DNA from 3 places in the Synechococcus sp. YX-04-1 genome. Region 2 is predicted to be linked to each of the others. Evidence: predicted binding sites of a transcription regulator. Region 2 holds the regulator's gene; each other region holds the start of a gene.
What was found. Region 2 encodes NtcA, which controls nitrogen genes in cyanobacteria. Its sites were predicted from a motif close to GTANCNNNNGNTAC; they were not measured.

Region 1 (10,119 bases), on a different contig from region 2:
GCTCTGCGATCTGGTCGACCACCCCCGCCTCTACAGCGCGGGCGACCCCATGGCCGATACCAGCTTCCTTGATCGGCTCGATGGCGTTTTGATTGCGATCGCCCCCACTACAGCCACCTTTGAAGAGGATCAATATGAGAAGGTCTACGGCCAGGCGGTGCCGGCTCTCGTTGATGCCCTGCGTCAACGCCAGGGGAGCAGGCCGCTGCATGTGACCTACCTGAGCAGTGCTGGGGTGTACGGCGATCAAGCCGGCGCGATCTGCAATGAGCTGACGCCTCCGGATTGTTCCAACAATGCCAATGCTCTTCTGGCCAGCGCCGAGACGTCTGTTCTTTCGTTGAACGAAGCCTCAACCCAGGCTTGTGTATTGCGGCTGGGTGGTATTTACGGTCCCGGTAAGGACATCCCGTCGTACATCCGCAGTGCTGCTGGACAGTCGGTTCGCAAAAACGGCAATCACATCAATGCCTGGGTTCATCTGCACGACATCATCCGCGGCGTTGATTTTGCTTTCGGCCGGAGCCTCCAAGGCATCTACAACCTTGTGGATGATCTTCAGTTCACCCGGCGTCAGCTCTCCAATGCCCTCTGTGATGACTTCGGATTGCCCCCTGTGATCTGGGACAACCACGATCGTCCCGGTGCCCGCATCTTCAATGCCCGTGTCAGCAATGCCCGGCTTCGTGAGATCGGTTTTCAGCCCAGTGTCAGCTCCATGCTCGAACCTGTGGCGGCCTGAGCTTCGCTGCATTAGCTAGCGGCCCCGCACGACGTCTGCGGCTGATTTGATTTTTCGATACGTATTGAGCGAATTTCTCTCATTTTTTGATGTTGATGTAAAGCAGGATTGCGCGATCCACGGTCAACTCACTGCGTTGATTAGACCCTCTGCATTCAACGCGGTGGCGCTGTGAAAGACGAATCCTTTTGCATCGAATTTGCGTCCTCCTTGGCACTGATGCTGTTGGAGCTCAATGCAGAACTGCTTGAGCTTGCAGACGAAGCTTCCAATCTGAAAGCAGAAGCTTCTGTAGTTGAACTTGAGCGTGCTTGCTGATGTTGGCTCGCATTCGTGGCGTCTTTGCTGAAGCTCAAACGGAAGGTTTGGATCAGCTGTATGCCGTCATCAATGCCGCGCGTGATCTTGCACCGGATTCAGATTTTCAAGCCTGCTACGACCTCGTGATGGCATCCGGTGGCCCTGAAGTTGAGACCTGGATCAACTTCACGGTGACCACTGCCACCCGCTTTGATCTTGATGATCAACCGGAGCCGGAACAGTTTCTTTCAGTTCTCGAGGAATGTTGTGATGCTCGTCGGGAGCTTCAGAGGGCTCAGCCCTCGGAATAGCGCAGTGCTTTGAGGCCCATCACCAGATGGGTGCGAAAACTTCCCAGCGCCATCACCTGTTTGGGTGACCGGGTGTCGCTCACTGCATCACCCTGCCCTTCAATCCAACGCAGCAACTCCTGGGTTTGGTCGGCCCATGCACTCAGTGCTGCTCGAAGCAGTTCGTCATCGCTGAGCTGCCCTTCAGGAACGGCGGATGTGTCCATCGCCGCTTTGAGTAAAGCGTTGAGTTGCTGATGACTCAGCGCGTCAGGAACAAAGGGATCGAGATCGATGCTTAAGAGAATCTTTAGGATTGTCTCGACGGTAGTTCAAAGCGAACTATTAATGCCACCCGTGTTTTGGCTCATTGCGTCAACCTGATGGAGCTTGATCCGGGTCAACGCTCAGGCCGCGTGTGGCGAGCGCCAGACGCCGGGCTGCCAACAGGGCGGGATAGGCGAGTGCTGAACGTTGGTTGTCTCCGAACAGCTTGGCCAGCACCCTCAACAGGGGATCACTGGGTTTCATGCGTCGGCTGAGTTCTGCAATGGCTTCACTGCCATGCCACTTCTGCTCCCCTTCGATCAAAATTGCGCCGTTGCTCAGAGGCAGTCCGAGGGCATTGAGCTCGCGACGGATCTTGTGATCGGTTCGCCCGTCAACAATGCGCAGGTTGGGAACGCCCGCCTTGAGCTCACTGCGTAGGGCGAAATCCCGACAGAATGGGCACCCGCCGTCGTAGATGAGGGTTAACAGCATTGCTGAATTCTGTCGCGAAGGGCTTGGGTCTGGCGTTGTTGTTGCTCTGTTGGTTGTTGGTGGCGCCCCAGCCGACATGGGCCGATTGGATCTGCGATGGGGATCGGCTCAGTGTTGAAATCACGCGAGGAGCCGTCGACCTAACCGGTCTGCCTGAGGGCATTCCCAACACGTTGGAGGGAACCCTGCCTGGAGATGGAATTCTGCTGCGTTGGCGCGATGTGGAGTTGCAACTTCCGCGCACCAACAATGCAGGTGAGCCCAGCTACACCGATGGCCGTTGGTGGTGGCGTGTTGTTGATGCTTCAGCGCCGGAATTCTGGGAACGCCGTGGCAGCGTGATTCACCATCAATGCGTACCGACCTGAGCCTGAGTCCTGTTACCGCCGTTTTGGGTTGCGGCGGTTGGCCTTGCGGGTTCCTCCGTAGCGATAACCAGCTTGTTCTCGAAAGTTCGGCCAGCAGGTTTCGCACACCAGAATCCAGTCGGCGAGTCGGGTGGTGCTGACCCGGAAATGGACGTTCCCCGGCTGTCTGCAGTGTTCGCAACAAAATCTTTTGTTTTTCCACAGTTCTTTAAACGATTCCTCTGGCGAATCGGTGGCCTGAGGCTTTCCCTGAGGATTCTTTGCTTCGCTCACGTCAGAGAGCGCTGCGTTTGGGCTTGATGCGTTATCAGAATCACAGATCCATTGGTTCCTTGAAATCAATCGCCAGCACAGCATTCTTGTCAATGAACTGGAGGATTCGCCTGGGACTGGTGAGCCTCTGAAGTTTGTTTTCCACGCCGATTGCCGAAACCGCTGTAGTCGTCAGGATCGCGTGCTTAACCCCTGTGGAAAAGCTGTGAATAACTCTACGAATCGACTGGTATCTGGGCGTTGATGGAGGCTTTTAGAGCGGCCATCTCGTGGGCAGTGAGGTGAGCTTCGACGGCTTCAGGCGTGTTGTTCAGATAGTGGATCCATGCCTCGTAGCACTGCTGTTGCGTGGCCATGGGGTTTTGCTCTTCGCCATCCCTTGCGCTGAGCAGAAGCTCTTCGATCCTGGCTAGCCGCGTCTCCATCCGGCTCAAGCGGCTGGCGATGGCGTCGTCCTGTTGCGTCATCTGCGGAGGGGCGGAAGGGCCTCTGATTGTTGCGGGGAGACCCAGGGTTGACGCTGTAGTACATGCGCACTAAAACAGATGTACTGCTCTAAAGCGCATGTCTGCGAGTTCCCCTTACGCCCCCTTCTGTGCTGACGAGTGGATGCGTCATTCCTTGATCCGTCCGCGCAAGGCGTTCCCGGCGAAGGCCTCAGCCGTGGCGAAGCCTCGTGCCAGGCCGCCCGCTGCAGCTCGAGTTTGTGATGCGGTGCAGGGAGAACTCTTCCTCTTTCCCGTTGTGATCTGCTGAGCCTTGGTCTCTACGACAAACGTTTGCAGAAATCGCTGTTTGCCCCCTGTTCTGCCAGGGTGAGCAGTGGTTTTTGTTGCCAGACCATGCTGTTATTCGCCTCCCAGACAGCTCAAGGCGGTCCGACTGTGATTCTTCCGGCCCTGCTCATCACCGGTCTTCTCGTCGCAGCATCCCAGGCTTTTGTTCCCAAGGGCGGCGATAAGAACTGAGTTTTGGCGTTCGCTTCATCGAAGGGCTGAGAGAACATCAGCCCCGAAAGCATTGGCATCAAAACCTGGCTTTTTGGGTGTCTGTCCCAGACGCACAATCACCGCGCGCTGGGATGGAGCCACCAGCAGCAATTGTCCCTGGTAGCCCTCCGCTGAGAAGCTGTCTTTGGGCAGATCAGGCCTCGATTTTCGCCGGCTGAGCCACCAGTGCGCTCCGTAGGCCTGCTTTGATCCCCGCGACGCCGTTCGAGCCTGCTGAACCCAGTTCGCGGGCAAAAGTTGTTTGCCGTTCCAGCTGCCATGATCCAGGTAAAGCTGGCCAAACCGGGCCCAATCGCGTCCGCTGGCCCAAGCCAGGGATGAGCCCACCAAAGTTCCACTGTTGTCGCTCTCGAGAACAGCAGTTGTCATCCCAAGAGGCCCGAACAACGCCTGTGAGGGAAAGCTCCAGTAGTGCTGATCGTCATCGATGGCGTGCCTCAGGATCCGGCTGAGGATGTTTGTGGTTCCGGATGAATAGTTCCACTTTTTCCCCGGTTTTTTGCTCAGTGATTTGCTGGCGGCGAACCCTGCCATGTCGGCTTCCTGGGTCAGCATCCGCACCAGATCCGAGTTCAGTGCTCCCGTCGATTCCTCGAAGGCCAGTCCGCTGTTCATTCGCAGCAGCTGATCCAGGCTGATCTTTTGGCGTGGATCCTGCGGATCACTCCATTCGGACACCTTCGGCGGCTTGTCTGGATCCAGAAGCCCTGTGTGGATGGCTCGTCCGATCAGGGCATGGGTGATGCTTTTGCTCATCGACCAGCCAATCAGTGGCATGTCGGGCGGAATGCTCTTGGCGTAGCGCTCGGCAATCACCCAGCCGTCCTGCACCACAACCACAGCTCGGGTTCGTTTTGGTAGGAGCGGATCGTTCTCCTGAAAGGCGCGATCGAGAGCCCTGTTCAGCGCTTGGTGATCGATTTCAGGTGGCTCTGGCTGGGCTGTGGCGATCAGGGGCCAGGGGTCTCCAATGGGCTTGGAATTCCCGGAGCCGGGCTTGTTTTGGCTGAGTGCTCGGGGCGTTGGTTGGCCGTTGATGCGCCATGTACAGCCCCGTTCACCGTTCTGCACGGCTTCAGCGCGAATCAGCCCGAACAGGGAGCTCGCTTTAACGCGACCAGCGCTTGGCTCGATCTGGGTGTGGATCATCCCCTGGCCGGCGGCCAGGTCCTCTTTCAGCATCTGGTCTGGATCCATCCCAGCCATCAGCACGCCGCTGCAGAGCTGTTTGGCAATGAAACTCGTCCCCGCCTTGGCGAAGGTGACCAGGTTTCGCAGCGGAGGTTCCAGGCCTGCTGTGATGCTGAAGGCCACTGCCGCAGTTGAGATCACCACAATGCGCCACTGCTGCTTTGTCACCCTCAACGGCCATGAAAAAAGCGGGGAATGTCCCCGCTTCAATCATGAATGGAAATTTGGCCTCAGTACACGTCGTAGCTGACGCCGCGGTAACGCAGTTCCCGCCCACCGCTTGGGTGCTGTTGTGGGTCGATCGCTTCGTAGGCAACGCCGCGATAGCGCAGCACTTTGGTCTTGGTTCCCACCGGGGTGTGCACCCGGTCGGTGTGGTCTTGGTGGCGGTAGGCCCGTGCCATCTGTGTTCTGGCCGTTTCGATGGCCTGATTGCGCACAGTCCGTGCCTTGATCAGTTGAAGGGTGTTCATCTTTCTCTTGCGCGGTGTCCACGCCCCCGTTGCCTGGCGTGGATCTGACTGCTGCCTGTTGAAGAGGCTCAACGTGATCACACCTTAGCTCTAATTTGTATCAACGGCTACTGTTTTTTCTGCTTCGCTTGGGTCTCGTTGGCAGCATGGGGCTTGATGAATGCGACGCTTGTCTGGGGCAGTCCCTCTGGTGTGCATCTGCGGGCCGTCTGCAGCTGGCAAGACAACCTTTGCGGCACATCTCGCCGAGCAACTGCGTGCCAGGGGACGACATCCACTGCTGATCGCCTGTGATGACTACTACCGCAGTGGTTGGCTCCCGAGCTCTCGCTATGGCTTCGACACGGTGGATGCCATTGACGCGGATCAGCTGCGGCTGCAGCTCAACGCTGTTCGCTACCGGCAGCTGGGCTCCCTGCGCAGCTACGACATGCGCAGCCGCAAGGTTGGCTCCAGGTCATTGAATCAGCCATACGACCTGGTTCTGGTGGAAGGATCCTATGGGCCGCAACATTTGCTGGAGGCTGTGCCGATCTCGCTAGTCGTGTACATCGAAACCCCTCTTCTGCAGAGGCTGGTCAGGCGTCTCTGGCGTGATGTACGCGAAAGGCAGCGGTCAGCTCTGTATGTGATTCGCCAGATGCTGGGTGAAATGCTGCCTGGTGAGCGACGCTTCATTCACCCTTTGAAGCAACGCGCAGACGTCATTGTTCAAGGCTATGACTACGATCTGGAGCCTGTTCTCAGCAGAATCGAATGATCGCGGGTGGGGGAGGCAGCCGTAAGCGTCTCTTCCACTGAAGCAAACAAGACCTCTGATGAATGTCATTGCCAAAGGCTGAGTTCGGCTCGCCTTCGCCAAAAGGGTTGATGACCAGGTGCGACTGTCAGACCCTGTTTCCTTCGTCGTCCCAATACTCGATCCTTCTCACTTCAAGGTCGTCTTGCTTCAGTTTGATTGCGATCTCCTTAGCCCTTGCTCTCAGGTACAACTCATCGGTCACCAGGCTTTGGTAAACGATCTCTTCCAGTGTTTCCGCTGGAGCTTCTGAGACGATCTGCTTCACGTCGTCCTTGCTCAGCTTCACATCAGTTCGGATGCTGACGGTCTGCTCGAAGTCGAACTCGATTTCGTTGATGACGGATTCCATGGGCTTCCTTCCAGACAAAAAGAAACCCCCGCCAAAGGCAGGGGTTCCAAAACGACTCGCAGGAGTGTGTCCTTGTTTCCACCCTGTGAGGCGTTTTTCCTCACATCACCAAGATGCCTACACGATGGGTGCGGTGGGATTGCTGATGGACAGCCTCGTGGTTGGCACCAGCGGTTCGTCTCACAGTTCAACCGCGTCGCCCCAGGCCGGGGACGCAAGGCGCTTCCATCCTTGGGTCTGTAATGACGCCCAGAGTTGTTCTGCTTCGGCCTTTCTCAAGTGTCGCCGTTCCTTCAGAAGAGGAGGGCCATCAGGCAGGCGACGGCCTCTGTCGATGAAAACCTTTGGCTCGTTGATCCATCCCTTCTGATCGCGATGGAATCGCCAGATCCAGCGGCCGTCACTGTCAATCAGCCAGCCCTCTCCCATGTCTATCCTGCAAGTACATCAGTACTAGCAATGGCGAGCATTGGCGGTCAAGTGGCCTCCTGCCTCAAGCTCAAGTCAAAAAAAAGAGCAGGCCCCTCAGCCCACCCTCTCCGTGACGCATGGAAAGCACCACTGCTTTCCCGTTGCACTGTCCATGACGCTGGCGCTTTGGCGGGTATCGATTCGCACGCTTTTAGGCATTACTGCTTAGTAAGAGCTGTTCTCATTCGAGTGATGATTCGGGTGGCGCGAGCATCACTGCCAACGCTTCGGGGAGTTGAACGAGCGCAGGTTCCCTCGCCTGCGCCTCCCCCCCCAAAAAAAATCAAGGGTGGACCTCTCAGGTCCAGCTGCCTTGGCACCGATGGTCTGATCCAGCTACCAACCCCTCAGGACCTTCTGAGTCATGGCCTCTTTCAACATCAACATCGAGGGTGGTGCCAGCTTTTCGTGCCCTGATGACGTCTATATCCTCGATGCAGCAGAGGAAGCCGGTGTCGATCTTCCTTATTCCTGCCGAGCCGGAGCCTGTTCCACCTGCGCCGGCCGCCTGGTGAGTGGCTCGGTGGATCAGACCGATCAGAGTTTTCTCGATGATGACCAGATGGGGCAGGGGTTTGCCCTCCTTTGTGTGAGCTATCCAACCTCTGATTGTGTGATCAAGGCCAACGCTGAAGAGCACTTGTCTTAATCAAGGCTTGTGGGTGATCACCGGACGCCGCCGTTTCGGATAAAGCTCACGGCACATGGGGCAGACCGTTCCGTCGCACCCCCGTGCTGTGCAGAACTCACGGCCCCAGAAGATGATCTGCAGGTGCAGCTTGTTCCAGTGCTCCTTGGGGAAGAGACGCTTGAGGTCTTGTTCCGTGCGCGCCACATTGCTGCCATCGCTCAATCCCCAGCGCTGGGCCAGCCGGTGGATGTGGGTGTCGACGGGGAAGGCGGGCACGCCGAAGGCCTGGGCCATCACCACGCTGGCTGTTTTGTGCCCCACGCCCGGTAAGGCTTCGAGCTCCTCAAAGCTCCGGGGAACATCGCCGTCGTAGGCCGTCACCAGAATCTGGGCAAGGCGGCGGACGTTTCTGGCCTTGGTTTTGGCCAGCCCGAGCTGCCGGATGAAAGCGAGGATCTGCTCCTCCTCGAGTGCTGCCATGGCGGCGGGTGTTGGCCCGGCGGCAAACAGCGCCGGAGTCACCTCATTCACCTTCTTGTCGGTGCATTGGGCACTCAACAGAACAGCGATCAGCAGGGTGAACGGATCACTGTGATCCAGGGGGATCGGTGTTTCCGGGTACTGCTCGTGGAGGCGCTGCAGGATTACCTCCACCCGCTCTGACCTGCGCACGGGCTTTCAGTGGGTGGAGTGATCTTGGCGCTTCGGCGATTGCATCGCTTCGTTGCAACGTTTCCCGGCCGTTGCCGAGACTGTTTTAGGAGCCATTGATGCGATCCTCGATCAAGACGATTCAGCCCGCATTGCCACTGTTGAACTGGAACCGTTCGGCGGCAGTGCTGTTTGTTGTGGTGGCTGTGCTGCTGGCCTCCTGCCGCAGTCGAGATCAGGACGTCACCACGGATTCCCGCCCGCAGGTGCTTACCACCTTCACGGTCTTGGCTGATCTAGCCAGCAATGTGGCGGGTGATCGGTTGCAGGTGGCTTCGATCGTCAAGCCCGGTGCCGAGATCCACGGTTACCAACCCACTCCCAGTGACATCGAGCGCGCCAGCAAAGCGGATCTGATTGTTGAGAACGGGTTGGGGCTGGAGTTGTGGGCCCAGCGATTCACCGCTGCAGCGGGGGATGTGCCCACCATCACCCTTTCGGAGGGGATGGACCCTCTCCTGATCACGGAGGATGCCTATTCCGGCAAGCCCAATCCCCATGCCTGGATGTCCCCCCAGCGCACGATGGTTTATGTGGACCATCTCGAGCGGGCTTTTACGCAACTCGATCCAGGCGGTGCCGCGGTTTATGCCGCCAATGCGTCGGCTTACAAAGCCAAGCTCCAGACCCTCGATGATGAGCTGCGCGCGGCGATTGCTGCACTGCCTGCCCAGCAACGGCTGCTGGTGAGTTGTGAGGGGGCCTTCACCTATCTGGCAACCGATTACGGGCTGGAGGAGGCCTATCTCTGGCCGGTGAATGCTGAAAGCGAGATCACACCCAAACGCATGGCACGGTTGATCGATACGGTGCGAGAGCGGCAGGTGCCAGCCATTTTTTGTGAAAGCACCGTGAGCGATAAAGCCCAACGGGAGGTGGCAGCGGCAGCTGGGGCCCGATTCGGCGGAACCTTTTACGTGGATTCCCTGTCGTCTCCGGATGGGCCCGCACCCACCCTGTTGGAACTGCAGCGGCACAATGTGGGTCTGATCCGCAAGGGCCTGGACTTTTCCGAGAGCAACCGCTGATGCGCATTCAGGCCGACCAGCTCTGTGTGGACTACAACGGCACCGTTGCCCTGTACGACGCCAGCCTGCACCTTCCAGCGGGTTGCATCTGCGGTTTGGTGGGCATGAATGGTGCCGGCAAATCGACGTTTTTTAAGGCCCTCACTGGGTTTGTTCGTCCCTCACGCGGCAGAATCAGGATTAACGGCAGCAGCGTGGCCGAAGCACAGCGTCATCAGGCTGTGGCCTACGTGCCCCAGAGCGACGGGGTGGATGCCCAGTTCCCTGTTTCGGTCAGAGATGTGGTGATGATGGGTCGCTACGGCGCGATGAATCCGTTGCGGATTCCCCGAAGCTCGGACCGTGTGGCTGTACGGGACGCGTTGACGCGCGTCGATCTGCTGGAGCTGGCCGATCGTCCCCTCAGCACCCTCTCGGGTGGTCAGCGCAAGCGCACGTTCCTGGCCCGGGCGATCGCCCAGCGTGCTGATGTGCTGCTGCTGGATGAACCCTTCAACGGGGTTGATGTGCGCACCGAGCAGCTGATGGCCCAGCTGTTTCTTCAGTTCCGCGATGAGGGCCGCACGATCCTGATCTCCACTCACGACCTGGGTCACGTCCGTGATTTTTGCGATCTGGTGGTTCTGATCAATAAGACCGTGCTCGCCTATGGGGAAACCTCGGAGGTGTTCACTCCCGAGAACCTGGCCATGACCTTCGGCGGCGTGCCGCCCGATCT
Region 2 (10,119 bases):
GCTGGCCTGGAATGCTGAGAACCCTTTCCCCCATCGTTTGTTCCGCTGGCGCGGACGGGGACGGTCTGAACTGCGCAGCCTGATGCTGCCGCCGATCGGACGTCGAGCTGATCCTGTGGAGATGCTGGGAGAGCAGCGGGCATGGCATAAGGCCACGGGGCTGGAGGCGGCGCTCTGGATTCCGGGCGTTGGTGATCACGGTGGTGGCCCCACCGAGGAGTTGCTGGCGCAGATCGAGCTCTGGGAGGGGCAAGCAGCCGCCCTGCCCGCCCGTGCCGGCACGGTGCGGGAGTTCCTGACAAGCCTGGAGCAGGACGATCAGGCCTGGCCGGTGTGGCGTGATGAGCTCTTCCTGGAGTTGCACCGCGGTTGCGCCACCAGCCGTCCCGATCAGAAGCGCCACAACCGAACGCTTGAACGGTTTTTGCGGGAAGCCGACACTGTTTCGGCCCTGTTGGCCATGGCCGGCCGGGATGGCGGTGGCAGCGATTGGCGCCCGCTGTTGTTTCAGCAGTTTCACGACATTCTTCCGGGAACTTCGATCCCGGAGGTGTTTGAACAGGCGGAACCGGTTTGGCGCTCGGCCCGGCGCCAGGCCCGCCGTGAGCGCGACCGGCGGCTGGCAAGGCTGCCTCGTTCGAAGGGCACAGCGGCGGAATGGAGTTGGTGGGGTCTGCAGCCCTTGGCCTCCTGGTCGCCTCTGGTTCGTCTTCCGGTGGGGTCGTGGTCAGCCAACGCCGTTTCACTTCCGCAGCAAGCGGCTGCCGGTGGTGGCACCTGGGTGCAGTTACCGCGTCAGCACGGGACTTGTTCTGTGCCGCTCCGGCGAGAACCAGGGTTGGCGTCCGGCGCTGCTCAGCCCCGTCAGCCTGTGGTCATCACGTCGCTTGGGTCGGGTGTTTGGCGCGTGGGTAATGGTCTGATCGATATTGACGTCTCCGCGGCAGGACTGCTGGCTCTGCGGGATCGCGATGGACGGAATCAGTTGTCGTCCCCCCTGCAGTTGGAGCGGTATCGGGACCGGGGCGAATTCTGGGATGCCTGGGATCTGGCGGCGGACTACCGATCCCAGCCCTTGGGTGTCATGTCCATGGATGTCGTGGAATGGCTCGATCAGGGGCCCCTGGTGGCCCATCTGGTGCTGCGGCGCCAGCTCGGCGCCAGTTGCATGCGTCTGGACCTGCGGCTGAAGGCCGACACGCCCTGGTTGGAGCTGATCTGCAGTGTCGACTGGTGTCAGACCCATGAGCTGCTGCGCCTGGACCTGCCACTGGCGACCCCTGCTGTCCGTATCGCTGCCGACACCAGCGGGGGGGTGATCGAACGGCCCGCTGAACCTATGACGGCTCGAGAACAAGCCCGCTGGGAAGTCCCTGTGATCTCCTGGTTCGCTTCGCAGTCGCCAGCTCCCGGAGGCGGGATGGCTGTGTTGCTGGACGGTCCCCAGGGTGTGGATTGGTCTTCAGACCGACTCGGCATTTCGCTGCTGCGGGGTCCGACCTGGCCTGACCCCAGCGCTGATCAGGGGTGGCATCGCCAGCGTTTGGCCCTTATGCCGTTCTCCGGCTCCTGGAGTGATGCCGGTGTGCCGCAGGCGGCCATTGCGTTTCGCGAGCCCGGGTGGTGTGCGGCTTTGCCTGCGGAGCTGCGTCAGTGGTTCCCATCGCTGCCGCTTCAACTCACGCCGGTGGCCTTGGAGCGCCATGTCGACGCTTGCCTGCTGAAGCTGCTCAATGCGGGGTCAGCGCGCTGCTGTTGGACCCCCGGTGCGGGGTGGAGTGTCCGCAGGCAAGCTGATTCCAATGCTGCTGATGCCGTGGTGATCGCTCCGGGAGAACTCGTCTCCCTGGTGGTTGATCAGTCCTCGTGATCGTCGAACGGGTCGTCGAGTGCTTTTGATGGAGGTCCAAAGGCCTGGTACACGCCAAATCCGGTGAGTCCGAACAAAACGGCGAGCACGCCAATGGCGACGGACAGGGCTGGGGACGACGTTTCCATCACATCTCTCGACAGGATCAACCCCGAACCGGAGTCGGCCCCTACAGTATCGAGACTTCAAACCACCCGAGACCCGGCGTCGCCATGGCACAACGCACCCGTCTGGGAGACCTTCTCCGCCCACTTAACTCCGAGTACGGCAAGGTGGTACCCGGATGGGGCACCACTCCGGTGATGGGCATCTTCATGGTGCTGTTTCTTGTGTTTCTGCTGGTGATTCTTCAGCTGTACAACAAGTCCCTCATCCTCGACGGCATCAACGTGAACTGGAACGGCCTCGGCTGATCAGCACCCATGAACATCTTCGGCGTCGGTCTCCCCGAAATGGCGGTTATCGGCGCCGTTGCTCTTTTGGTCTTCGGGCCGAAACGGTTGCCAGAACTTGGCCGGACCCTCGGAAAAACCCTGAAGGGCTTCCAATCCGCGTCCAAGGAATTCGAGCGCGAGATCAACAAAGCCATGGCTGAGCCGGAGGTGTCCGGTGAGGCTGCGAAGACGGCCGAAGAACTTCCCCCCAGCGACTGAGTTGTTCCAGCGGTATGACCACTGATCTCAAGCTGGTGGTGGGACTGGGCAATCCGGGGGAGAAATATGCAGGCACTCGCCACAACATCGGCTTCATGGCCCTAGAGCTTTTGGGTGAGCGCTCTGGATTCAGTTTTCGTCAGCAAGCCAAGTTGCATGGTCTTGCAGCAGATACAGGGGTGGGTGAGCAGCGGTTGCGCTTACTGATGCCCCAGACCTACATGAATGACAGTGGACGCGCGATTCGTGCTGCCCTTGATTGGTTCGGGCTGGAGCCCCACCAACTGCTGGTGCTGGTGGACGACATGGATCTTCCGCTCGGTCGTTTGCGATTGCGGGCCCAGGGCAGCGCCGGTGGCCACAACGGCTTGCGCAGCACCATTCAACATCTCGGGACTCAGGCGTTTCCCAGGCTGCGGATCGGCATTGGTGCACCAGCTGAGAATCCTGCTGAGCGTCGCGCTCGAACGGTGTCCCATGTTCTTGGCCCGTTCAGCAAGGTGGAGCAACCTTGTGTCTGCGCTGTTCTTGATGCTGTTCTGGACGGGATTCAACGTCTTCAGCGCCAGAGCTTTGAGCGTGCTGGAACCTGGATCAACGGTTTTCGCTATGACCTGGAGCCAGTCGACTGATGCCGGCTCTCCCGGCGACAACGGCCCATTTGCGGGTGCTCCGCCAGTGTTTTCAAGCCAAGTGCGTGGAGGGTGAAGTCTCGGCTGGAGGCTTCGAGTGGCAGTTCTCCTGGGCCTTTGACCGCGGCGAACTGATGGTGGAGCCGTCCTTGGGACGAGCCCTGATTGAGGATGCCCTTCGGCGGTTTCTGGTGCGTTCTGATTACAGGCTGGAACCGGGGGGTGACTACACCTTCATGGTTAGGGCCAGGTTCTGAGCGAGAACGTGGGAGCAGGCACCGGCCATTTCAGGCGGCACTGCAGGTGCTCCTCGAGCATCACCAAAGCGGCCACGGCATCCAGATCCACCGGTGGAATGCGCAGTCCTGCCGGCAGCATTCGTCGCCAACCTCGAGCCGGCCACAACGTCCAGTAACGCTGTCTTGCCCTCAGGGTTGTTCCCTGTTCAGGAATCACGGTGAGATTGCCCAGCCATTCCAGTTGCTTGATCCAGGCTCGGCTGCCCGTGCCGTCGCCGATCAGGATGCGGTCGAGAGCTTGGTCGTGATTCCACTTCTCCAGCCAGGGTTCCACAGCGTCCGGGTCCAGCACATGCCCTTCGCGCACGAGGCCGAGCTGAAGATCAGCCAGCACAAGACCACATTTGCAGCGGCCTGGATCGAGAACGGCCACCCGTTTCATGGGGATGGCTGAATTGTGACGACGACAGGATCGGCGCTGTTGCTGACCCCTGCGGAAATCACTTCCAATCCAACGCTTTGGCTGGGTCCTTCCATCAGGGTCTGGGCCAGTTGGGAGAGGGCTGATCCATCGAACTGAAGGCCCTCGCTCAGCGATCCTCTCCGCTGCACCTCGGCATAGGCCGAGGCCAAGAGAAGGTTCAGTCGTGTGCGAATGCCCTCTGGCGTGCGTTCATCCGGTGGCAGTGTGGTGGTGGCCAGCACGTCTCCGCGTTGGGCCACTGGCCGGTTGGGACGCACCTCGGGGAAGGCGTACACCGCTGTTTCACCCCGCAGCACATTGGTGGCGGAGCGCAGCGAGATCACCCAGGTCTCCGGTTTGCGGATGATGCTTTGCAGGCGTTCAACATCGCTGCGCGGAACGCGGATCAACTGGCGTTCGGGGGCTTCGCCAGGCCGCACTTTCCCGTAGGCGTTGAGATTGGCCTCCTGCAACAGCCTGTCCACAGCCTGTTTCGCCTGGTCTGGGGCATCGAGTCGAACCGTTGCTCTCGCCAAGGTCTGTCCGCTGCTGATCACCACCGATCCACGCCTCAGGGCGACCAGATTGCGTTCCAGTTCCTTGAGTTCCTGCTCACCGGCACGGATGCGGCTGCGAACGCTGTTGAGTTCGGCTTCCGTCCGCTGGATGTCCGCATCGCGGGAGGCGATGTCCTGGCTGAGGCGTTCACGTTCAGCTTCGAGTTGGGCCCGCTCTTTCTGAAGAGGAGCCAGTTCAAGGCGCAGGGTGTTGGCCCGTTGCTGCGATTGCTTGAGCTCAGTGGCGATCCGCTTGGTTTCCGTTTGGGTCTTGTCCCGTTCCCGCTCGGCTGCCTCCAGCTGTTGCCGGCTGTCCTGGAGTTTCTCCTGCAGGGCATCCAGTTCAAACAGGCCCACCCGCAACTGCCGGCTCACCAACAGCATCAGGCCAAGCGAGAGTGCGCTGATCAGGCTGCCGGTCAGCACCGTGATCAAAACGGCGGTGCGCCTTGGGCGCATCCTGAACAAACTGAGTCGCGCTTTGCCGACGCGGCTGCCCAAACGGTCGCCCAGGGTCGACAGCACGCCCCCGAGCACCAGCAGAACCAGGATCAGTGCCCAGCCGCTCATGGCTGCACCCGTCGGTCGATGGCCGGCTTAGCTGAAGCGTTTGGCCAGAGCGATTGGATCCAGAACGGTGATTTTCTTGCGGTCAATCTGAACCAGACCGGATTGACGCAAGTCTCCCAGCAGACGCGTGATTGTGACCCGTGTTGAGCCAATTGCTTCGGCGATGGCTTGATGGGACAGGCGTAGGTCGATGGTGATGCCCAGCTCATCTGCCACGCCGAAATCCCTGCACAGCACGAGCAGGAAGCTCACCAGCCGGGATGACATGTCCCTGTGGGTCAGGGTTTCAATCATCGTTTCGGTCTGCAGAATTCGGCTGGAGAGACCCTGCAGCAAGCGCAGGCCAACGCTGGTGTCTGCTTCGATGGCGGCCTTCACGGAGGTCGCCGGTGCCGTCACCATTTCGACCCGGGTGAAGGCCACAGCGTGGTAGAACCGATCGGACCTTTGACCGGTCAGCAGGGACAGCACTCCGAAGAGGCTGTTCTCGCGAAGCAGGGCCACGGTGATTTCTTCACCCGACTCGTAAACGCGGGACAGGCGCACGGCTCCCCGGCGGATCAGATACACCCGTTCTGCGGGATCTCCGGGGAAGAAGATGGTCTTGTTGCGGTCAACCAGTTCACTGCTGGCGCCATCGAGATCCCGGATGATCTCCAGGAGAGAACGGTTGGCCGGCTCTGCGCTGGGAGCTGGAGCCACCATCTGCGGGGCGTATCGGCTGAAACCTCGGCTACTGGTCATGACAACCCCCTGGTGAGGCGAAGTTACGGAGCTGGCGGTGGCCGCCATGTAGCGGTTATTACGTAACGCTGCTGTGCTCGTTGAAGGCCTGGCGTTGCGCCTGCATCAGGGATGACACTCCCGGCTCCGCTAAATCCAGCAGCTCATTGAGTTGGTTGCGGCTGAAGGGCGCTCCCTCAGCAGTTCCCTGGATTTCCAACAGACGTCCATCGCCGGCCTGCACAACATTCAGGTCCACCTCAGCTCGGCTGTCTTCGCTGTAGTCCAGATCCAGCAAGGCCTGGCCATCCACCAAGCCGACGGACACGGCCGCCACCTGGTCGACCAGGGGCGATTGCTCCAGGACTCCTTGTTCCACCAGTGATCGGCAGGCCTGGTCCAGGGCAAGCCAAGCCCCGGTGATCGAGGCCGTCCTGGTGCCGGCGTCCGCTTGGATCACGTCGCAGTCGATCAGCAAGGTGCGCTCACCAAGGCGCTCCATGTCGATCACGGCGCGCAGGCTGCGGCCGATCAACCGCTGAATCTCCTGGGTGCGACCCGAGAGTTTCATTAGCTCCCGTGATTGCCGCTGTGGGGTGGAGCCGGGCAGCAGACGGTATTCGGCGCTGAGCCATCCCAACCCTTCTCCCTTACGCCAGCGGGGAACCTTGTCCTCCAAGCAGACGCTGCAGAGCACAGCGGTTCGACCGGTGTGAACCACAAGGGAGCTCAAGGCGAACCCCATGGGATTCCAGGTCACCGAGAACGGTCGCAACTGCTGCGGGCGACGGCCATCAGTGCGGTGTTCAAGGGATTGGCTCATCGGTGGTGTGCAGTTCGTCAAGCCTCGCAGGCGGTTGGGTCTCGCCCTGTCCAAACACCATGGGTGGTGTCAATCCTCTTGTGGAATGTGATCTCGCCGCTAGATTCAAGGTCTCGCCGGGATCGCCCGGACAGATGCTTCCGCGATGACCACAAGCCTCGCCGACCCCCAAGCCTTCCAGAACTCCCTGGATCGGGATCAGCAGGCTTTGCAGCGGGCGGGCCTCAGGCCCTTACCTTCTGTCTCTGACCCGCCACCCCTACATCTGGTGGCTCCAGAAGGGCAGCTGCAAGTGCATACAGCGCCCTACCGAGGCAGTTTCGCCAATGTTCTGAGTCAAGCCATGCGTGCTGCCGGCTTGGGCAGTCGTGTTCTGATCAGTCAGTTCCTCAAAGGGGGCGTTCAGCAGGGACCTGCAGGACGGGTGCAGCTCTGTGGAGGCCTTGTTTGGCTGCGGCCGGAAGTGCCCCTCTGCCTCTCCTCGCCGGGGCATCCCGGTGGCGCTGAGGCGGTGGCTGCTGTTTGGTCCATCTGCCGCCAGCATCTGATCCAGGGAGATCTCGACCAGCTGGTCTTGGATGAAATCGGTCTTGCAGTGGCCTTCGGATACCTGGATGAAGCGGACGTGATTGAAGCCCTCGAGCAGCGGCCCGCTTCGATGGATGTGATCATCACTGGACCTGCAATCCCCGCCGGTGTGGTGGAGATGGCAGATCAAGTCACGGAGTTGCGCCGAGGTTTCTGATGCTCAAGTGCGATCGCTGGATCACTGAACAGGCCGGTCAGGGAATGATCGAGCCATTCCAGAGCGGGTTGGTCCGTCACCTCGAGCCGGAGCAGAAGCTGCGACCGGTGCTGAGTTTCGGTTGTTCGTCCTACGGCTACGACCTGCGCCTGTCTCCTCAGGAATTTCTGATCTTCCGGCATGTTCCGGGCACGGTGATGAACCCCAAGCGGTTCAACCCGGCCAACCTCGAGCCCACCCCCCTTCATGAGGATGAAGACGGGCGCTACTTCATTCTTCCGGCGCATTCCTACGGCCTCGGTGTGGCGTTGGAGAAGCTGCGGGTTCCCCCCAACATCACGGTGATCTGTTTGGGCAAGAGCACCTACGCCCGCCTTGGAATCATCGTGAACACCACCCCTGCTGAAGCGAGCTGGGAGGGTCACCTCACCCTTGAATTCAGCAACAGTTCCGGCGCTGACTGCCGCATCTATGCCGATGAAGGCATCTGTCAGCTGCTGTTTTTCGAGGGTGATCCCTGCTCAACCACCTACAGCGATCGACAAGGTAAGTACCAGCACCAACCGGAACGGGTGACGCTGGCCAAGGTTTAGATCTCTCTTGAATTAGGGAGCTAAACGAGCACGGTGCAGCCTGCTTTTTTCGTACCAGGCTGCGAATTCAGGGGCCCACTCCACCATGTGGGGCCACATCAGATCGCAGAGCTGGCGGATCTCTAACTGGGCATCAAGCTTGGCCCGCAGATCCATGAAGTGCAGGAACGCCCGCAGGCTGAAGCTCACCACAAAGTGCTGGCGGTAGTCGAAGGGAAGGATGCCGCGGGCATGCTCTTCGGAGAAGCCGGCCTTGAGCAGATCCCTGTAGCGCTCGGCGGCGCTTCGGCACAGATCGAGGTCCTGTTGGCGTAGCGCTTCGGTGTAGGCGTATTTCTTGCCCTGCCGATCGCTGTACTCGCCGACAGGCCGCAGATAAAACACCTCTTCCAGGTCCAGGGCTCCATCCGCTGCACGGCAGATGCGTTCACCGGTGTAACGCATCGATTGCACATCGAAGCTCACCCCCACCCGGTGGGTGCGGGCCTGCTGCATCACCGAGTGTGGGAACCAGCCCACGTTCAGAACGATCTGCGCATGCTCCATCGGGCCGTAGTGGCCGCGTTCTCCAGATAGCAGACGTTTCACACAGATCTCTCCAGCTCGCTGCTCATCGGGCCAGTTGGCACGATCTCCGGCCACGAACCCTTCGCTGTAGTCCTGATGCATGGCGGCGTACACGCATTGCTGCGGGTTCGGCGTAGCTGCGATCAGATCGACCCGAAAGCGGTCCATGGGAGCGTCAGAGTGACGAGTTGTGGTGATCATGGCGAGGCGTGTCAACCATGGCTGCGGGGCCCGGCCGTGGATTGGCTCGACGCTCCAGCCAATGTGTTGTCAGCGGAGGTGGAGGCTGGCAGCTGGCTGACGTTGCCGACGCCTGGCAGAGCCGGCAGCGGCTGATTCTCAAGCAGTGCTGTGGTGAGCAGCTGGAGTTCCTCAGGGCTGCGCAGACCAAGAGATCTCCCCCTCGGCTCTCCTTCAGCGTTAAACAGATTCAGCTGAGGGATGCCGTTGACGTCGTAGCGATCAACGAGATCTTGCCAACGGGGGTTGTCGACGTTCACCAGAACTACATCGAGTCGATCCCGCGATTTCTTTTCCAACTCCAGCATCGAGGGCGCCATCTCCCTGCAGACCTGGCACCAATCGGCGTAGAACTCGATCAGCGTTGGGCGTCCATTGGTTAACGCCGTTTGCGGGTCGAGGGATCGTCTCGCCAGCTGCTCCATCGGGCTTTCGCTCTGAATGCCGCCGCGCAGGATGACCAAGCCAAAAGCCAGAGCCACCGCGATCAGCACCAGCACCCATCGCTGTGCCGTGCCCAGGGGCGAAGACTCCGGGGTGCCTGTCATCGCACTTCAACCGCAGCGGTCACTCTGGCAGCTCCTTCGAAAGGCCGCCGCTAACTTGCATCCATGCCAATTCTGCGACTGCTGAGCCTTCCGGTTCGAGCGCCGTTGCTGACGGTGCTGTTTCTGGTTGCAGTTGTGCTCGGCAACCATTGGCAGATTGTTCAGCCCACCTTCACGTCTCTCTACGACGTGAGTGCGGTCTGGTTCTGGTGTTTTGTGCTGCTGCAGACCCAGGTGGTTGTCGTGTTCTGCACAATGCCGGATCTGCTGTTGAGACAGGTGTCGTTGCTCATGGCATCAAGCCGGGTGATGACGTTGGTGGTCACGCTGCTGGTGGTGATCACTGGTGGCATCTACCTGTTGAAGCTCAATGTGCTCACCGACGTGCTCATCCTGGCTTCAGCCTTGTTGTTGGCCAGGCTCGATCTCATTCGCATCGGCGTTCTTCCCGCTGCTGGGATCTGCCTGGTTTTGATGAGTTTGGTCGTGATCTCTGGCATCGTCGCCGGCACGCTCTTGCCGCACCCCAGCGTCAGCCTCTTCGCAGAAGGATTGGTTGCCGCCTAGGTAGCCGAGCAGATTATCGAACACTTTCTTGGTGTAGAAGCGCGTTTCCGGGTAGGGAATGCGTTCCACCCAGAGCGCGGAGTCGTCTGCATCCGTGGGTTGCTTCCAAGCCGCCACGGCACCTGGCCCGGCGTTGTAGCTGGCAATGCTGCGAAAGGGGTCGTTCTCCCATCGCTCCAGCAATTGGTTGAGGTACCGCGCGCCCAGTTTGAAGTTTTTGGCGGGATCCTTCAGCATTGGCGTGCTGGTGGGTGCGCCAGCCATCTCTGTGGCCGTGGAAGGCAGCAATTGCATCACGCCAACGGCCCCGGCGGGAGAGACGACTCCAG
Region 3 (10,119 bases), on a different contig from region 2:
GGGTAAAAGGCCAGTTCAGCGACGATTGGGTCGCTTGGAGTGGCTGTGTTTCGACGACAAATGCAACAAGCTCGATGCCTTGTCTTGTTCTTCCACCTTGGTGAGCCTTTTCACCAGATTCCAGGTGTCTTGCGCAGACATTTCCCCATCTTGCTCCCATTTGATGCTCGACAATTCGGAAGGAGACATCAAGGGAGGACGAGGTGATACAACTTAAGGAACGCGGTATCGATGTGGCCGTTGCAACCAAGCGATGTCACTTAAGACAATCGGAATATGGTTTGCATGGATACAACATCTTGCGATGAGGCAATAAAAAAGCTCCAGCCGCACGGGCTGAAGCCAGGTGATGGGGAACAAGCGAAACATATCGGCCCTACATCCACAATCAAGGGCTTTGGACACCACATCTGGTGGCTGATACAGCCTTGTCCGGGCAGCTGACACCATTGACCACTAGCTGCAAAACCGAAAAGGTCAGTGCGAACCGAACCAGGAGCAACAGGTGCCGAGACGGATCGCCAACAACGCCAGAACGCCAAGCGCCGCAGACACAAACGAAAGTCCCATCAGCTGCTGACGGCGCTTCTCACTCTTGGCCTCGACCGATTGGCTGCCGTTCAACGAAAAAATCCAGACGGACCAACTTACGCGTTTTCTGTAGCTTGCGCTACTAAGGCTGGAGCGCTGCCAGCGATTCGGAGGCTGCGTGCACTGAGTTGCGTGCGCGCTCTGAGATGACGGTGGCGGCGACAGGGCCTTTCATACAAATCGGCGCTGTTTTTCCACGACCGTGGGTAGGGCCAGCTGCGTTTGACTGCAGGCGAATTGGTTGTTCTGCAACACCACCAGGCGTGGAGCCACAGGGCGGTCATGCCACAGATCAAACCAGTCATGGCTGCATGATGAAACCCATCGGGGCAGCGTCAAGCGCAGGCCAGCAACCTAAGCAACGCTGAGGCATCCCCCGCAGCTCTGCATGAATGAGTGATACGGCCAGTTGCCAAGTGCCCTTGGGCCGATGCAGAACGGGTGCATCGGATCAGCAGCCATGGCCAAGCGTCGCTTTCTCGAAAAGCAACCGCTCACCGAAGCGGAAGGACTGACCGCCCTCATCATGATGGGGGTGGGGCTAACCCTGGGCGGCATCAGCGTGACGATCTTGATGGCGCTGAATGCCTCAGCCGCGGGGTCTTGGCAGGAACTCTGGCTCTCAGGCCACCTTAATTTCTGAGCTCAGGCCAACCAAGGCCAACGGAGTCCCAAAGCCTCCAAGGGATCCATCACGAGCTTGTTGAGGGCCCGGCCCAAAAGCACCTGGGGCTCTTCGGGACGGATCGGACGCACCGGATGCTCATGACGGGGCGATGCATTCGCCCCCCTCACCAGCCCACTGCGTAGCAGGGCATTGGCCGCCTCAAGACCGCAGACGTAGGCCCGTTCCTGGCACAGCCCCTTGGCACCATGCTCGCGTTCGCCCATCCGCACCCAATCGCCAGCGCAGACCACCGACGGAAGTGCTGTTTTCAGCGGCGGCCGTTGGTTGAAACTCCCGGGGGAGAACAACGACACAGAGCCCGGGTAACGCCGCACTTCAAACTCCAGCACCTGGGCGAACCGAAAGCCCGGCACCGCCTCGGGCAACAGCTCATCCAGCAGGGTTTCGACAATCTCTTGATCACTCAGCGCTGCGATCGCCGTGGCGTTGTAGAAGTCGCTGGCCACCACGGAGCCCTGGGGCTCACCACCACCCCAGAGTGCATCTTGATCCGCGTTCTGCAGCTGGTCCAGCATGAAAAAAGTGGCGCCAGCACCCTGCAAGGCGCCAAAGCGCGAGAAGACATTGGCGGGGTCGGCGACCGCTACGTAGCGATCCATCCACAACCGCACCGACACCACATCGATCGCGCCCAAGCTGCCAGCGGCCACCAGCTCCGGCAGCACATCCCTGCAGCCCGGCGACTGTGCCATCAGGGAATTCATGCCCTTGGCACCTACCGCCAGCACAACCGCATCAACGTCATCGATAACGCTGGAGCGTCCAGTTGCTTGGGAGCGGACCTCCACCGACTGGGTCGCTTCACTGGAGTGATCAAGATTGAGGCGCGTAGCCAACGTTCCTGCCAAGACAGTGAGCAGGCCAGAGTCCAGCAAGCGTTCAGCCAGGGGAGCGATCAACTGCTCGGCGATGCTGCCGGAACGCATCCACCGCACATCAAAGGAGTCTTGATGCGCCAGGGCGTAGTAGTAGAGCAGTTCCATGGTGACGGCTGCCGATAATTCCTCCGGTGGCTTGAACAGCCCCACCAGAAGAATCGGACGCAAAAACTCGTCGATCATCCGCTCACTGATTCCCAGTTGGCGGAACAGGGTCAACGCATCGATGGCGTCGTAACGCCGGAATGTCGCCTCGTTTCGATTCAGATCAAGCATGGCCACCAGTAGGCCGGCAATGCTGAAGCGATCGGCAACAGGCAGGCGCTTGAAATTCTTGATCGTCGCCATGGCCTGCCCCAGGGGGCTGGGGAGCTGCAGCCCATCACCGAACACCGGCGCAGTGGCCTCCAGACCGGCGGGGGACCAGAAGGCGCTGGTGGTGAATTCAGTGAACACATCAGTGAGCCCAAGCTCATCTGTCAGCGCATTGATGTTGGGGTAATCCCTCCAAAAGCCCCGGGTGCCGGCTTCAAAGGGTTTGCCAGTGGCGGTGCGCATCGCCGTCCTCCCCGTGGGATCCGACATCCCATCGATCAGGGTGACGCAAACGCCTGCTTCACAGAGAGCTTTGGCTGCACCCCAGCCGGCCCAGCCAGCGCCGATCACCACCACATGGGAGGCCTCAGCGTTCATGGCCTTGGGTTGCTCAGGCATCACCCTTTGAAAGTTCCGTGAATGATCAATGCATCATGAAGCTCTAGTGCTCAATCAGAGCAAGTTCAGAGCCTCAAGCACTTGGACCCGAATGCCACCGAGACGGGCCCATGCCCGCAAGGCATCAGTTTGGGAGCGGTAAGGCCGCCAGTCGTCTTCATCAATGCGCCGTTGAATGTGACGCATCACCCGTTCAGCGACGACACGGTCACTGGATGCTTTCAGAACGATCTGCCGACCATTCAACTCAAACGTGTCAGTCATTTTTGGGTGGTTTGATCAGCTCACCGGTCTGCAACGACACCACAGCGAAGCTGCCCACAAAGACAACCGCAACCAGGACGAGGAAGGCCGCTGTGAGATTGCTGATCTCAAGCTGCCCGAGCATGAAGGCAAGCAAGGGCATCATCCAAAGCAGCAACCGCTTTTGAACTTAAACGGACTGGTCGTTGTTCAGATTGCCAAGAACCATGCCGGCCATCGACAAACCGATGGCAAGCATCACAACCGCTTCGATCATGCGGCTTTATTGGAGACGCTTGGCTTCTTGAGCAGAACAGCCGCGGTGGAGGGCTTCGCCGTGACCTGGCCAGAAAGAGCAGATTGAGATTGGGGCTGCCAGGTGGATGCTGCTGAACAACGGGTGGGATTTTTCAACCAAGAACTGCGTCCCATCAACCTTCAATCAGCTGTAACCAGGATTACGGATGAAGCGCAGAAGATCTGTCTGATTGGCGACCGACGCCGGAAGTGAGGTGTTTCTTGATCAAGCACTAATCGCGTCAGGCATTGCTGCCGTCAAGCGATCACGGATCTGAACAGCTGCCTGGCGATAGGCCGCCCAGCCCCCCATGCGCCGCAGATCGGCACGACCACGATCATCCACAGCATTCGATACGCATACACCCTCCACCTCAGCTTTTTCAAACGCCGCTAACAAGGGGATTTCCGCCTGCATCACATCCACATCAAAACCCTCCAAAATCTGGCGTGCTTCCTGCGCAACCCGTTGTTTTCGGCTGTCCACCTTCACCAACAACGCGGCATGCATGGTGTCCATCTGTCTGAGGATTGAAGAGAGTTCAACGGTGAGCTCCACTGATCTCGCCTGCGGCGTGGTTGGCAGCAAAACAAGATCTGCTCCCGCCGAAAGATTTTTGAGTTCATCCTCGTGGCTGCTGGCCTGCCCGTCGGTGATGATCACCTGGGCGTGGCGGGTGGCTTTCGCTGCAGCCTCCACCGGCACCACCTCAAACGGAAGCATCCCCCGGGCGGCATAAGCGGTTGCTGAGCGATTGCGGTCCGCATCAACAACACACACCGACAGACCCTGCTGGGCCCAGACACAAGCCAAATGAATGCTGGTGCAGGTTTTTGCCACACCACCCTTCTGGCCAAAGACAGTCAAAAACATGGCGGAGGTTTAAATGCGCGGAATGATCGCGTCATTCGGGAAGAACTCTTCAAACACACAAATGCGGTCGGCCCAACGGGCCTCCACTTCCAAACGCATCAAGCGATTGCGCACCCACATCAAGGTGTCCACATCAATAGGTTTATGGAACTTGTGCTGCTGAGCCTTCACCCAATCATCCTTGCTCTGAGCGCTGTTCATGACCGCCAAAACTGATCTGCACTCACCGTACGGATGGCGTCTATGGGCGCCATTAGCTTCACACTGAGTAAGCATCAAAGATCACCCAATCGCAGACGAACTGTTCAGCAGAACAACGAATTAATGGAAGCTTTGAGTCCGGGCCAGAAGGTTCAGAGCTTGAGCCTCGAGATCGGTAGCCGATCCATCATTTCCACCAGTCAAGCGGCGACAGAATCGGTTCAATTCTCCTTCAGCCGTAATGACTCAAAAAACACCAGAACTCAAGCCGCGTCCGGTGCATACACCTCCCAAACGTGCTTGAAGCCTTTGAAGGCCTGAGCCGAACAAAATTCTTGTTCTGTAACAGCACGAACGACACGTGGGCTTGCAGCACTCCTATAAAGGATCTGTAGCAACTGCTACGCATTCACGTTCACCTCGTCTTCGGCGAGGCGCAGTTCGATTCAGGCCATGGAACGGGGACCTGAGCTTGCTTCGAGGAACTCATCATGACCCTGACCTATCGCGGCCAGAAGTACAACCAGAACAACGCTGCCGCATCCAACGCCCAGCGTCCTGTTCTTGTTTATCGCGGTCAGAAAGTATCCCGCTGACAACAGCACAACCTCTTTCAAGCCCCGCCTCGGCGGGGCTTTTTTTTATGGCTCATTCGCCTTCAGGATCTGGCTGCTTTGCCTTCCAACGTTCAAACCAAACCGCGACGGCGAGGGACACACCCACGGCAAATCCAGCACCAATCAGCACCACCCCAACTTCGACCGGCATCAACGCGACCTGATTACTGCCTCAAATCATCGGACAACACCCATCAAAACGATCAGGGCTGCGCTATCGAACCAACGCGTTATTGAACCAACGACTGGTAGGCCTCATTGACGCGTCGAAAAGCTTCCGCCGAACCACCGAGATCGGGATGATGCTGCTTCACCAGTTTTCGATGCGCCTGCTTGATCTCCGCCAGAGACGCATTGGCGTCCAAGCCCAACACCCTTAAAGCTGCACGGCGTGGATCACGGGCATCGCCATCGTCCTGACGATCCGTTTGACGTTGATCCGTTCGGGTGCGGCGACCCTGCCTTCTGGAACCTGATCGGTCCTGGCGCTGACGCAGCTGCTCCACCACCCGCCGTGGATCCTCATCCAGCCATTCACTGGCGCGAACTCCAAACAACGCAAACGCCGCCAAAACTGCCGTTGTTTGCTTGTTTGGTTTGGCTCCCACCGCTGCAATGAGATCTGTTCCCAGGCCAGGAACCAGTCGGTCCAGTCGCTGATCAAGAGTTAAGTGGGCAGGGAAACTACTGCGGTTGAGCTGATCAACCAAGACCTCCAACCCGCTCTGACGCAGTGCCGTCCATCCTGACTGCTGGGCGAGGGCCTGCCCCCATACCCGCACCTGTTGGCTGCTGATGCGCGGTTGAGCTTGCGCCGATGGCTCGCTCCAAGGGCGATGGGATCTGGGTTCCGTACGAATGCGTTGGCGTTGCTGACGTTGCAGTCGCTCCAACTCACGGTTAAGCCGCGACAGCTCGCGGCGTAAGGCGTCGTTCTCCGCCAGCAACGCCTCAACATTGCTGGTGACCCGTTGTTCAGGGCGTCCGCCTGACCAATGACGCGGATCAAATCCCAAAGCATGTCTCCCGTCTCACCACGGCAACAACTCACCATTGGCATGCCAGAAGCTGCCGCTGGTGGCCAGCGTCAAGCCATCAATCCGGGCCAACAGCCCCTTCACCGACTGCTCGGGCGGAATCCCGCTGGGATTGAAACGAATCATGCGGGTGCGCACCAATCCGGGATGCAAAATCGCCACAGCGATGCCCCGCGGTTCCAGATCAATCGCCAACGATTTTCCAGCCATGTTGAGGGCCACCTTCGACATCCGATAGCCATAGGAGCCTCCCGAGCTGTTGTCGTCGATGGACCCCATGCGGCTAGTCATCAGCACCAACTTGGCTCCGCTGGGCATCTGATCCACCAAAGCCCTGGCCAGCAGCAAAGGAGCAAGGGCATTCACCTCAAACTGTCGACGAATGCCATCGGGATCCAAATCCATTAGGCCCATCGACTGCAAAATCCCGGCATTGAGGATGACGCCATCGAGGGGCAAGCCATCCAGACGCTGCTCCAAGTCATCAATGGCTTGGCTATCGCTCAACTCAAGGCCGGATTCCACCCTCACCCCCAGGCCCTCCAGTTCATCACTGGCTTGCCGGCAAACCGCCACCACATCATCGCCTCGGGCCTTGAGCTGGCGGCAGTATTCCAAGCCGATCCCACGGTTTGCGCCGGTCACCAGAAACGTCGCCATTGGGAGGTTTCAGCAACCGCCATCCTGCCGGCTCTTGCGTCACACCACCGAATGAATCACGCCAAAAAATCTCCATCGATGCCGTACTGGTGCAAACACTGCTTCACCGTGAGCACCGAAACCGTGCTGCCGGTCTCTGAATCCACCAGAAGGTAAGGACAGCCTCGGAGCACGCAGCACCGCCGTGCATCGATGTAGGCATCAAAAGCATTGGCATGGGAACACTCCTCCACCCAACCTTCACTGCTGAGATACCGCGTGAGGATCATGTCCAAGACGCCTGGGCCACTGGTTATGGCTCAGAACTTTCCGCATCCCAGGAAGTGCCTTGAAGTCTTCGGGATCGCAACGGCCCGAGAAGGCCGAAGCAAGGCTGATCAATGGGATTCAGCTGCCCCCTGCACAACGGTGACCACCTGATTCCAGGTGGCATGCACCACGCGATAGGTCTTCAAAGTGGCGCGTGATTTGGTGCGGGCGTTCACAAAGGCTTTGAACTCCGTTTTGAAGCAGATCTCCTGGATCCACTGACCTCCCGTATCAAGCCTCTCGATGCAATACATCAGAGATAAAGCAGTTAAAAACATCACAACCGCAAACCATTTGCTGAGCACAAAATCAAAAGGTGCTGTTCGGGATCAATCAAAAAAAAGCCCCCGCGATTTGCGGAGGCTCGGGTGGTGTGAGGAGTCGACGATTTTGCAACTGCCGACCCTGATTTCATAGCCCGATTTCAGATCAGCAGCGGGCCAAGCCACAAAGCTTTATCCACTACAGATAAAGAAGACTGGCGCGACAGCGACGGAGCGCATCACGCACAGCTTCCAGCCTCGTCTCGTCCGGCCGCTGCAGCCCGGCAGGCACCACCATCACATCATCCGCATCCAGATGAACCCGTGCCGAGAACCAGGTGCCAGGTCCTGGCACAGACGCACGGCAGATCGGATCCTGGTTTTCGTCCAAACGTCGCTCGATCAACCAACTCTCCACCCGATCCAAGGGCTGAAAGGCCGTTGAGGCAGAAGCCACAGGCGCCATCAGGGTGAGCAGCAAAAAACGCAAGGCCTGCATCACAAGGCTTGGGCGAGCGAAGAAGCGCACCCATCGTCACAGAGAACACCTGTTCAGCCGCACCGTTGCGTTAGAAGAGCATCCTCGCGAAGCCGCCGATGCCGTTATTTCGCTGTGAGGGATGCTCCATGCGCATCGAACGCTCGATGGCGGCTTACTGGCGCAACAAGGGGAAATTGCTGTGTTCATCATGTCTCGACCGCCAGGAGATGCCTCTGAAAACGACCGAGAACGGCCAAAAGCAAGGCTCTTCCGAATTCCGTGCCAACAGCAACAAAAGCTGACGCCAGCTGTGGGAATGATGCCTTTGTAATTCCCTCCCCCTTGATCCATGGGTTTCCTCGCCGTCGCCGGATGCGTGCTCCTGGCTTCCGCCATGTCTGCTGCACTCACCACCAAGCCTTCTAAAGCCTGAGCGTTTGAAACGCCGGTGCAAATCTGAACAAAAACCGGGCCAGCCCCGGTTTTTTTGTGGCGGTGAACCTTTAGCCATGGATCTTTTCTCCCACCAAAGAGATTTAGAACTGCAAATCAAATGTGCAAGCCGCCCCCTTGCGGCTGTAGATCCTTGATCCACTGAGCGATACCCATGGAGAGCATCAGTCGCATCTGCGCCACGTCCAAGGGCACAACCATTGATGCCATCGGCCAGGGCCGCTACCGCGTCTGCAGTCGCCATGCGGTGTGCTCTGACGTTGAAGGTCTTTGGCAGGCCTATGAAATCCTGCGGCGCCAGGAACAATCCCTAAGTTGATTGCTGAGGCCAGGAATAAGTATCAACACTTACAGCACTTGAGTGTTCAGCACGTAACAATTGGCGCACCCCGGTGAGGGGTAATGCGTCGACTCCGGGAGGGCCTAGGGAACCCTCCTTTTTTATTGGGCGTTTTTAGAAATTCAGAGTTCCTGCACTGTCTTCCCCGAACTCCAGGTAAAGGCAGCGGGCATCTTCAGCACGACCGCAATCAATCAGGTGCTGGACCCGCTCACGCCACCACTGCGACACACCAGAACCCAACTCCTTGTTGGGCAGACCACCGAAGGATTCACTCACAGAAATCATCCGTGCTGGGAAAACGCTAAGCAAGATGATCGAGGGCGTGACTTGGCTTGTTACGTGCTGTTGGCAGCTGTTGTTACCCAAAGGTGGTGCCGTTCCACCCCCAACAGCTCGCCTGCACATCCTCAAAACCGATGTACACCCGGTTGGCAGGAATTCCGGTGCGTGCCTGAATCAGCTCACAGAACGCAGCTGTCATCGCAGGCGGACGCAGGGCACCGATCGACTTCACCTCCACATAGGCACAGGGCTCGAGGCTGCCGGCGAAGGTCATCGGCACGCCTGTCTCCAGGAGCGTCATCACGTAGGCCTCCGGCTTGCCCGTCTGGTTGGCCAACTCGGACGAAAGGGCCTGCAATAACGCTGATCCATCCTTCAACGCTGGCAGCGACGTGCGCACATTGATCAGAGGCATCGGCTCAAGAATGCTGGCAGAAGCTTGGCACTCTCAAGCTATGAGTGCCAAGACCTAGCTGTTGATCAAATTGAAATATTTCCAAAAGCAAAGACCATCAACCTGAACAATTCGAACAGAGAAAGGCTCATAAATTGCACACAAAAGTGATCAGCTCAATGATCATTCTTCACTTTTTTGGCCTCGGAGACGTTCTGCGTCGCTATGAACTCGAGCAGATTACCGGCCTGGCAATCCAAGGCTTCAGGCCACTCAGCCTGGATGAATTGATGCACTGGTCGCAAAACATGGCCGACCAGAACCAATGGGATGGCGAGGCAATTCGCCACGACGTGCTGAGCACTTGGCTTGATCAAGCCGAAGACATCACCCGCTGGAGGAATTGTTTGAGTCAGGCACCTGCTGAGGTTGAACTGTTGGCCGGCATTGGCGATCAGCACACTTGGCGTGATCATTGGGAAGGCTTGCTGCGCCAAACACCGCGCGCCGGCTGGTCATAACGAGCGGAGTGCAATGACAGGCTGTCCACCGATCAGCGGACGAGAAGCGGACGTCGCCGCTGTGATGCTCAAACCACGGCAGGTCTGGTCGAACAGCGGGATCGAGCTTGAACAAGTGCGTTCCGGCTTTGCCTGCGCTCTCCACATGCACCAACCGACGGTGCCGGCGGGAGTGAACAACAACTTGATCTCCCATCTTCAACACATGCTGGATCACCCCAATGAGGGTGATAACCACAACGCAGAACCATTCGCCCACTGCTACCGGCGTCT

Region 1: the regulator NtcA is predicted to act here: its motif matches at 5,507-5,520, upstream of Q3Y53_RS05015 (DUF4278 domain-containing protein).
Region 3: the regulator NtcA is predicted to act here: its motif matches at 4,878-4,891, upstream of Q3Y53_RS13115 (DUF4278 domain-containing protein).

What each region holds. Positions count from the first base shown of each region.
Region 1 is NZ_JAUONZ010000002.1:300,931-311,049, reverse strand. It holds gene Q3Y53_RS05065 (SDR family oxidoreductase) at 1-742, shown strand, start outside; gene Q3Y53_RS05060 (hypothetical protein) at 1,060-1,353, shown strand; gene Q3Y53_RS05055 (hypothetical protein) at 1,338-1,559, opposite strand; gene Q3Y53_RS05050 (DUF393 domain-containing protein) at 1,708-2,094, opposite strand; gene Q3Y53_RS05045 (hypothetical protein) at 2,094-2,462, shown strand; gene Q3Y53_RS05040 (hypothetical protein) at 2,475-2,735, opposite strand; gene Q3Y53_RS05035 (hypothetical protein) at 2,951-3,202, opposite strand; gene Q3Y53_RS05030 (hypothetical protein) at 3,300-3,491, shown strand; gene Q3Y53_RS05025 (hypothetical protein) at 3,578-3,703, shown strand; gene Q3Y53_RS05020 (serine hydrolase) at 3,719-5,104, opposite strand; gene Q3Y53_RS05015 (DUF4278 domain-containing protein) at 5,167-5,409, opposite strand; gene Q3Y53_RS05010 (nucleoside kinase) at 5,570-6,169, shown strand; gene Q3Y53_RS05005 (hypothetical protein) at 6,297-6,560, opposite strand; gene Q3Y53_RS05000 (DUF1651 domain-containing protein) at 6,741-6,989, opposite strand; gene Q3Y53_RS04995 (2Fe-2S iron-sulfur cluster-binding protein) at 7,396-7,680, shown strand; gene nth (endonuclease III) at 7,681-8,334, opposite strand; gene Q3Y53_RS04985 (metal ABC transporter substrate-binding protein) at 8,433-9,401, shown strand; gene Q3Y53_RS04980 (metal ABC transporter ATP-binding protein) at 9,401-10,119, shown strand, end outside.
Region 2 is NZ_JAUONZ010000001.1:31,513-41,631, reverse strand. It holds gene Q3Y53_RS00255 (glycoside hydrolase family 38 C-terminal domain-containing protein) at 1-1,870, shown strand, start outside; gene psbN (photosystem II reaction center protein PsbN) at 1,858-1,998, opposite strand; gene psbH (photosystem II reaction center phosphoprotein PsbH) at 2,083-2,283, shown strand; gene Q3Y53_RS00240 (TatA/E family twin arginine-targeting protein translocase) at 2,293-2,523, shown strand; gene pth (aminoacyl-tRNA hydrolase) at 2,538-3,155, shown strand; gene Q3Y53_RS00230 (DUF3146 family protein) at 3,155-3,412, shown strand; gene Q3Y53_RS00225 (resolvase) at 3,396-3,836, opposite strand; gene Q3Y53_RS00220 (DUF3084 domain-containing protein) at 3,833-4,984, opposite strand; gene ntcA (global nitrogen regulator NtcA) at 5,012-5,728, opposite strand; gene rph (ribonuclease PH) at 5,787-6,530, opposite strand; gene Q3Y53_RS00205 (cob(I)yrinic acid a,c-diamide adenosyltransferase) at 6,676-7,275, shown strand; gene dcd (dCTP deaminase) at 7,275-7,868, shown strand; gene thyX (FAD-dependent thymidylate synthase) at 7,881-8,603, opposite strand; gene Q3Y53_RS00190 (thioredoxin domain-containing protein) at 8,648-9,223, opposite strand; gene Q3Y53_RS00185 (hypothetical protein) at 9,287-9,790, shown strand; partial or broken gene Q3Y53_RS00180 (transglycosylase SLT domain-containing protein) at 9,881-10,119, opposite strand, start outside.
Region 3 is NZ_JAUONZ010000002.1:345,311-355,429, forward strand. It holds gene Q3Y53_RS05345 (hypothetical protein) at 16-189, opposite strand; gene Q3Y53_RS05350 (hypothetical protein) at 1,052-1,234, shown strand; gene Q3Y53_RS05355 (FAD-dependent oxidoreductase) at 1,237-2,871, opposite strand; gene Q3Y53_RS05360 (hypothetical protein) at 2,926-3,135, opposite strand; gene Q3Y53_RS05365 (hypothetical protein) at 3,128-3,280, opposite strand; gene Q3Y53_RS05370 (ParA family protein) at 3,638-4,285, opposite strand; gene Q3Y53_RS05375 (hypothetical protein) at 4,295-4,486, opposite strand; gene Q3Y53_RS13115 (DUF4278 domain-containing protein) at 4,978-5,082, shown strand; gene Q3Y53_RS05380 (J domain-containing protein) at 5,334-6,119, opposite strand; gene Q3Y53_RS05385 (SDR family oxidoreductase) at 6,135-6,800, opposite strand; gene Q3Y53_RS05390 (hypothetical protein) at 6,857-7,069, opposite strand; gene Q3Y53_RS05395 (hypothetical protein) at 7,178-7,387, opposite strand; gene Q3Y53_RS05400 (hypothetical protein) at 7,572-7,871, opposite strand; gene Q3Y53_RS05405 (hypothetical protein) at 8,000-8,155, shown strand; gene Q3Y53_RS05410 (hypothetical protein) at 8,461-8,625, shown strand; gene Q3Y53_RS05415 (hypothetical protein) at 8,761-8,925, opposite strand; gene Q3Y53_RS05420 (phenylpyruvate tautomerase MIF-related protein) at 9,008-9,346, opposite strand; gene Q3Y53_RS05425 (hypothetical protein) at 9,505-9,846, shown strand; gene Q3Y53_RS05430 (glycosyl hydrolase family 57) at 9,860-10,119, shown strand, end outside.